Sphaerotilus microaerophilus: one gene and its partner. The protein of the gene in region 2 binds, or shares a complex with, the protein of the main gene of each other region. Links are inferred from orthologs where the notes say so. Each region holds a gene or a part of one and is shown on either strand. Other genes may lie near its edges. The genes, in order: dnaG and dnaB.

Region 1 (2,960 bases), 160 kb from region 2 along the record:
GCTTGCGGCCGCGCTTGGCGCCGCCTTCCTCGCCTGCGGCCTTGGGTGCCTTGACGGCCTTGGCCTTGGTGGCCTTGGCGGGCGCGGTCGCCTCGTCGGCGGCGATCGCAGAGGGGTCGTTGTCGGTCACGTCGGTCTTCACGGCGGCGCTCTTCTTCGCGGTCATACGTTTCCTCGGCTGCGGAACGTGATCTGGGGGCTCAGGGCTGAAAATCCAGGCACCCGGTCCAGGCCAGCGCGCGACCTGGTGCCCACCCGGCAACGCACAGCGATGCGGGAGCACAGGCCGGGCACGCGGGCACCCAGGCGGGGAGAGGGATCGTCAGGCGGGCAAGCTGGCGTGGACATGCTTTGGTGCAGCACTGGCGGGGTCGGTGGCCTGTCATGGAACCCTTTTCGAGGGTGGCCGGGTCCGGCAGTCGCTGCTGTCACTCTTGCCGCGTCGGAGCAAACACGGGATTATACCCACCTACCCTAGCTGCTACTTGGATCTGGTGGGTGTTCGTTGTACCCGCAATCGAAGAGCAGTTAGCCGCGAATTGAGGTCTCGGCCTCTTTCCATGTCGTCGGCGGTCGTTGGATTTGACTCCTGCCACAAGGTCCATTCGTCGTCAAGGCTTTGTAGCAGGAGCTTGTCAACGAGATGTTTTAGGTCGATCTCTGGGTCTGAGTCTGGCAATGGGTCAACCATCTCAGACACACGTCGTACAAGCGATTCCAGCTCGGTTCCTGATTCATTGCGCAATGCCTCCAGGATCGATGAAGCAGACACCGCCCCGTGTTCATGGAGTTCCCGCTCAATCACTGCGAAGGCCTGCCCGTGCGGCAAAGGTTGTTCTGCGAGAAGAGCTTGGGCTTCGGCGCTGAGGGTGTCCCATGCGTTACACCGGTGAATCAGCAACCAAACAGCTCGATCCAAGTGAGTCGCTGCTGATGCAAGTTGGCGGCGTGGTGCAGCTGAGCTACTGTCCCATCTGCTGCGATTCCAATCGTCGCGTTTCCAGGGACCGTTGCGTGGCCGTTGGCGTCGTTTCGTATCGTTGTCACCCAGGATGGAGTTGGTGTGGCTTTGGTAGTCGCCCGCGGCAGGACCGGAATAGACTGGCTGCAAATTCCAGTCTGGCGGAACACTGGAAGACAAAGTCGCTGAACTGTGGTGACTGGCAGATGTGTCTCCTCTATGGGCGGCTGGTTCTCCTCGGGGGTTTCGCTTCGTGTGAACCTGCCAATGGGCCAGCAACACTTCCCGGCCGATGCCGCCCTCGCGGGCCACCTCGGCGAGCAGCTGCTCGCGCAGCAGGCCGTCGGGCAATTGCTCCAGCAGCGGGCGGGCCTGCGCCAGCATGCGCGCGCGGCCCTCGGGCGTGGAGAGGTCGCAGCCCTCGCCGGCCACGCCCTGGAACTGGCGCGACAGCGGCAGCGCCTCGGCGATGCAGCGCTCGAAGGCCGGCGCGCCCTGTTCGCGCACGAAGCTGTCGGGGTCGTGCTCGGGCGGCAGGAAGAGGAAGCGGAAGCTGCGCGTGTCGGTGGCGTGCGGCAGCACCGCCTCCAGCGCGCGCCCTGCGGCACGGCGGCCGGCGGCGTCGCCGTCGAAGCTGAACACCACGTTCTCGGTGAAGCGCAGCAGCTTGGCGACGTGGTCGGCGGTGCAGGCCGTGCCCAGCGTGGCCACCGCGTTGGGGAAGCCCAGCTGCGCCAGCGCCACCACGTCCATGTAGCCCTCGGTGACCAGCACGAAGCCGCGCTCGCGGATGCCGGTGCGGGCCTCGAACAGGCCATAGAGCTCGCGGCCTTTGACGAAGACCGGCGTCTCGGGCGAGTTCAGGTACTTCGGCTCGCCCTGGTCGAGGATGCGCCCGCCGAAGCCGATCACCTCGCCCTTGGGGTTGCGGATCGGGAACATCACGCGGTCGCGGAAGCGGTCGTAGCGGCGCTCGGCCTCGCCTTCTTCCTGGCGGTGGATCACCAGGCCGGCCTCGACCAGCAGCGGGTCGTCGTACTGGGCGAAGCAGCTCGCCAGTGCGTGCTGGCCGGCCGGTGCATAGCCCAGCCCGAAACGGGCGGCGACCTCGCCGCTCAGGCCGCGTCGCTTGAGGTAGTCCACCGCCCGCGCGCTGGCCTTGAGCTGCTGGCGGTAGTGCTTTTCGGCCCGGCCGAGCACCTCCGTCAGGGTGAGCTGGCGCTCGCGGGCCTGGGCGGCACGCTCGCGCTCGGCCGGGCTGCGCTCGTCCTCCGGCACCGCCACGCCCAACTCGCCGGCCAGCTCGCTCACAGCCTCGACGAAGCCCAGGCCGCTCTGCTCCATCAGGAAACCGACCGCGTTGCCGTGCGCGCCGCAGCCGAAGCAGTGGTAGGTCTGGCGGCTCGGGCTGACGACGAAGCTGGGCGACTTCTCGCCGTGGAAGGGGCACAGCCCCTTGTAGTTGATGCCCGCTTTCTTGAGCGGCACGACGCGACCCACCACGTCGACGATGTCGGCGCGGGCGAGCAGGTCCTGGATGAAGCCGGGTGGGATCACCCGGGGAGTCTAGTGAGTCCGGCTGGCACCGGGGAAGATCCTGGCAAAAAGGGCGCGGCGGGTCAGGCCCGCTCGCCGCGGCGGCGCGTGCTGCCGCGCGGCAGCACGTGCGCGATCAGCGTCTCGTGGCCCCCGCCAGCGGCCTCGCCGCGGATGCGCTCGACCAGGCGCTGCATCGCGATGGCGCCCACCGCCTCGCTGCCCATGTCGACGGTGGTGAGCGCCGGGCTGGTGTAGCGCGAGTAGATGATGTTGTCGAAGCCGGCCACCGACACGTCGCCGGGCACGTTCAGCCCCAGCACCTGCGCCTGGCTCATCAGGCCGAGCGCGAGCAGGTCGTTGTAGGCCACCACCGCGTCGGGCGGCTCGCTGCACAGCAGCACCGAGGAGGCGATGCGCTCGCCCTCCTCAGGCACCGGGGCCTGCACGTCGTGCAGGCGCA
Region 2 (3,370 bases):
CGTCACCGGCGTCAAGGAGATCGACTACAAGGATCTCGACGTGCTGCGTGACTTCGTCGGCGAGAACGGCAAGATCACCCCGGCGCGCCTGACTGGCACCCGCGCGATCTTCCAGCGTCAGCTGACCACCGCCATCAAGCGTGCCCGCTATCTGGCCATGCTGCCGTACAGCGACCAGCACAAGGTCTGAGGAGAGACGCCATGCAAGTGATCCTGCTTGAAAAGGTTGCCAAGCTCGGCGGTCTCGGTGACGTCGTCAAAGTCAAGGACGGCTACGCCCGCAACTTCCTGATCCCGACCGGTGCCGCACGTCGTGCCACCGAGAAGGCCATCAAGGAGTTCGAGGTTCGCCGCGCCGAGCTCGAAAAGTCCCAGGCCGAAAAGCTGGCTGCAGCCCAGGCTCAGGGTGAGAAGCTCGCGGGCAAGACCGTGACGATCGCCCAGAAGGCGGGCGTCGACGGTCGCCTGTTCGGCTCCGTCACCAACGCCGACATTGCCGAAGGCCTGAAGGGCCTGGGCGTCGAGGCCGTGAAGTCCCAGGTTCGCCTGCCGAACGGCCCGATCAAGGCCGTGGGCGAGCACGAAGTGGCTGTTGCCCTGCACCACGACGTGGTCGTGAACGTCGTCGTGGCGGTGATCGCCCAGGCGGGCTGACCGCAGCGCACTCACCTGCGCAGCACCCACAAGGCCGGCATTGCCGGCCTTGTTCGTTTTGGGCGCACCACTTTTCCACCGTGGCTGCACCGGTTCTCCACGGGCTGTCGACAGGGTTGTCCACAGCGGTCCGCCTTGTGACGGTCGTGGACGGTGCGTTGTCCCGTGGATTTCCACAGCCCTGTGCACAGCTGCCGCGCCGGGCAGCTCCTATGATCGACGCATGTCTGCCCTGTTCTCTGCCACGCCACCGATCCCCGCCCGCGATGACGAGGTCGCGCGGCTGCGCATCCCGCCCCATTCGGTCGAGGCTGAACAGAGCGTGCTGGGTGGCCTGCTGCTGGACAACAGCGCGTCCGATCGTGCTGGCGACCTGCTCAGCGACTCGGACTTCTACCGCTACGAGCACCGGCTGATCTACAGCGCCATGATGGGCTTGATCGGTGCCAACAAGCCGGCCGATGTCATCACTGTCTACGAGCAGTTGCAGAGCCTGGGCAAGGCGGAGGAAGTGGGCGGCCTGGCCTACCTCAACGCCCTGGCGCAGAGCGTGCCGAGTGCGGCCAACCTGCGCCGCTACGCCGAGATCGTGCGCGAGCGGGCGGTGCTGCGCAAGCTGGTGGCGGTGAGCGACGAGATCGCCACCAACGCCTTCAACCCATTGGGGCGGCCTGCCAGCGAGATCCTGGACGAGGCCGAGGGCAAGATCTTCAAGATCGGCGAGGAAGGGTCGCGCAACCGCCAGGGCTTCCACTCGATGGATTCGCTGGTGGTCGAGCTGATCGACCGTGTCCAGGAACTGGCCGAGAACGGCGCGGGCGACGTGACCGGCGTGCCCACCGGCTTCTACGACATGGACCGCATGACGGCGGGCCTGCAGCCGGGCGACCTGATCATCCTGGCCGCGCGTCCCTCGATGGGCAAGACGGCCTTCGCGCTCAACATTGGTGAACACGTGGCCGTCAACGAACAGCTGCCCGTGGTGGTGTTCTCGATGGAAATGGGTGCTTCGCAGCTGGCGTTGCGGATGGTGGGTTCGCTCGGTCGCATCGACCAGCAGCACCTGCGCACCGGTGCGCTGCGCGATGAGGAATGGGGGCGCCTGTCCGAGGCGGTGGACAAGCTGCGCAACGTCAGCCTGTTCATCGACGAGACGCCGGCCTTGAACCCGGCCGAATTGCGCGCGCGCGCGCGTCGCCAGGCGCGCCAGTGCGGCCGGCTCGGCTTGATCATCATCGACTACCTGCAGTTGATGAGTGGCTCGGCCAGTTCCAGCGGTGAAAACCGCGCCACCGAGATCTCGGAGATCTCGCGCGGCCTGAAGGCCCTGGCCAAGGAGCTGCAATGTCCGGTGATCGCGCTGTCGCAGCTGAACCGCTCGGTGGAGCAGCGCACCGACAAGCGCCCCATGATGAGCGACCTGCGGGAATCCGGCGCCATCGAGCAGGATGCCGACGTGATCATGTTCATTTACCGCGACGAGTACTACAACAAGGAATCGAAGGAGCCAGGCGTGGCCGAGATCATCATCGGCAAGCAGCGTAACGGCCCGGTGGGGACCGTGAAGCTGGCGTTCCTGCGCTCGCACACGAAGTTCGAGAACCTGGCGCCCGGCAGTTTCGGCGGCAGTGAATACTGACCGATCGCGGCGGATTTGCGGGTTGGTGCAGGAAATGAAAAGGGGCCCGGCAGGCCCCTTGGTCATTCGGCGGTGGGTTGAACGTCAGTCGCGCTCGCCACCGAAGATGCCCAGCAGCGCCAGCAGGTTCTGGAAGATGTTGTACAGGTCCAGGTAGATGGCCAGCGTGGCGCTGATGTAGTTGGTCTCGCCGCCATCGATCACGCGCTTGATGTCGTAGAGCATGAAGGCCGAGAACAGGCCGATGGCGATCACCGACAGCGTCAGCATCAGCGCGCTGGACTGCATGAACACGTTGATCAGACCGGCCACCAGCAGCACGATGGCGCCGACGAACAGGAACTTGCCCATGCCGCTCAAGTCGCGCTTGATGACGCTGGCCAAGCTGGCCATCGCAAAGAACACACCGGCCGTGCCGCCAAAGGCCAGCATGATCAGCGAGCCGCCGTTCTTGAAGCCCAGCACCATCGCCAGCAGGCGCGACAACATCAGGCCCATGAAGAAGGTGAAGGCCAGCAGCACGCCGACGCCAGCGGCAGAATCCTTGGTCCGCTCGATCGCGAACATGAATCCGAACGCGCCACCCAGGAACAGCATCAGCGACAGGCCGGTGCCCATCGTCGTCATGATGCCGGTGGTGACGCCCACCCAGGCCCCGAGGACCGTGGGCACCAGCGACAGCGCCAGCAGCCAATAGGTGTTGCGCAGCACGCGGTTGCGCTGCGCGGCCAGCGCGCCTGAACCGGAGACACCGGGAAAGGTGTGCAGGCTTTGACTCATGTGCAGATCTCCGTGGAGGATGAAAGGGTGCAGGCTCAGATCCTGCTATCGGATTCTAGTTCCGAGAGGTCTCGTCTGGCCTGAGGGATGTCCTGCCCAGAGCGCGGCGGGCCGCTCATCGGGCGTGCGGCCAGTGGGTCTTTCCCGCCTGACCGCGGGAAGGGGAAACCCGCGGTCGGTTATAATTCGCAGGTTTGCCCATTCACTGCGCCGCCTAGCGAACTCGCCTTCGAATCCACTCGGACTCGACCTGACGGTGTGCCACGGATCCATGGTCCTTGGCACCCGGCCGGCGGT

The links.
Region 1: the proteins of dnaB (region 2) and dnaG are in contact, whole or in part, in a crystal structure (PDB 2R6A), measured with the Geobacillus stearothermophilus proteins. The link is inferred for Sphaerotilus microaerophilus from one-to-one orthologs. Residues at the interface, in WP_033016901.1 of Geobacillus stearothermophilus: Ser13, Glu15, Ala16, Gln18, Glu91, Leu92, Asp94, Ala95, Val96, Pro97, Thr98, Ala99, Ala100, Asn101, Tyr104, Tyr105, Ile108; in WP_049624496.1 of Geobacillus stearothermophilus: Lys456, Leu457, Leu458, Pro459, Ala460, Asn463, Ala464, Leu467, Leu535, Leu536, Ile537, Ala538, Gln544, Glu545, Asp548, Tyr549, His552.

What each region holds. Positions count from the first base shown.
Region 1 is NZ_AP025730.1:4,144,753-4,147,712, reverse strand. It holds dnaG (DNA primase), read right to left. Parts: upstream 2,519-2,960; coding sequence 482-2,518; downstream 1-481. Other genes in the region: NGK70_RS17675 (LacI family DNA-binding transcriptional regulator), read right to left, coding at 2,581-2,960; rpoD (RNA polymerase sigma factor RpoD), read right to left, coding at 1-166. UniProt on the Escherichia coli protein: RNA polymerase that catalyzes the synthesis of short RNA molecules used as primers for DNA polymerase during DNA replication.
Region 2 is NZ_AP025730.1:4,302,042-4,305,411, reverse strand. What follows is about bases 227-3,085. They hold dnaB (replicative DNA helicase), read left to right. Parts: upstream 227-877; coding sequence 878-2,293; downstream 2,294-3,085. Other genes in these bases: NGK70_RS18340 (Bax inhibitor-1/YccA family protein), read right to left, coding at 2,378-3,073; rplI (50S ribosomal protein L9), read left to right, coding at 227-654. Also shown: rpsR (30S ribosomal protein S18), read left to right, coding at 1-190; more of rplI, read left to right, coding at 202-226. UniProt on the Escherichia coli protein: The main replicative DNA helicase, it participates in initiation and elongation during chromosome replication. Travels ahead of the DNA replisome, separating dsDNA into templates for DNA synthesis.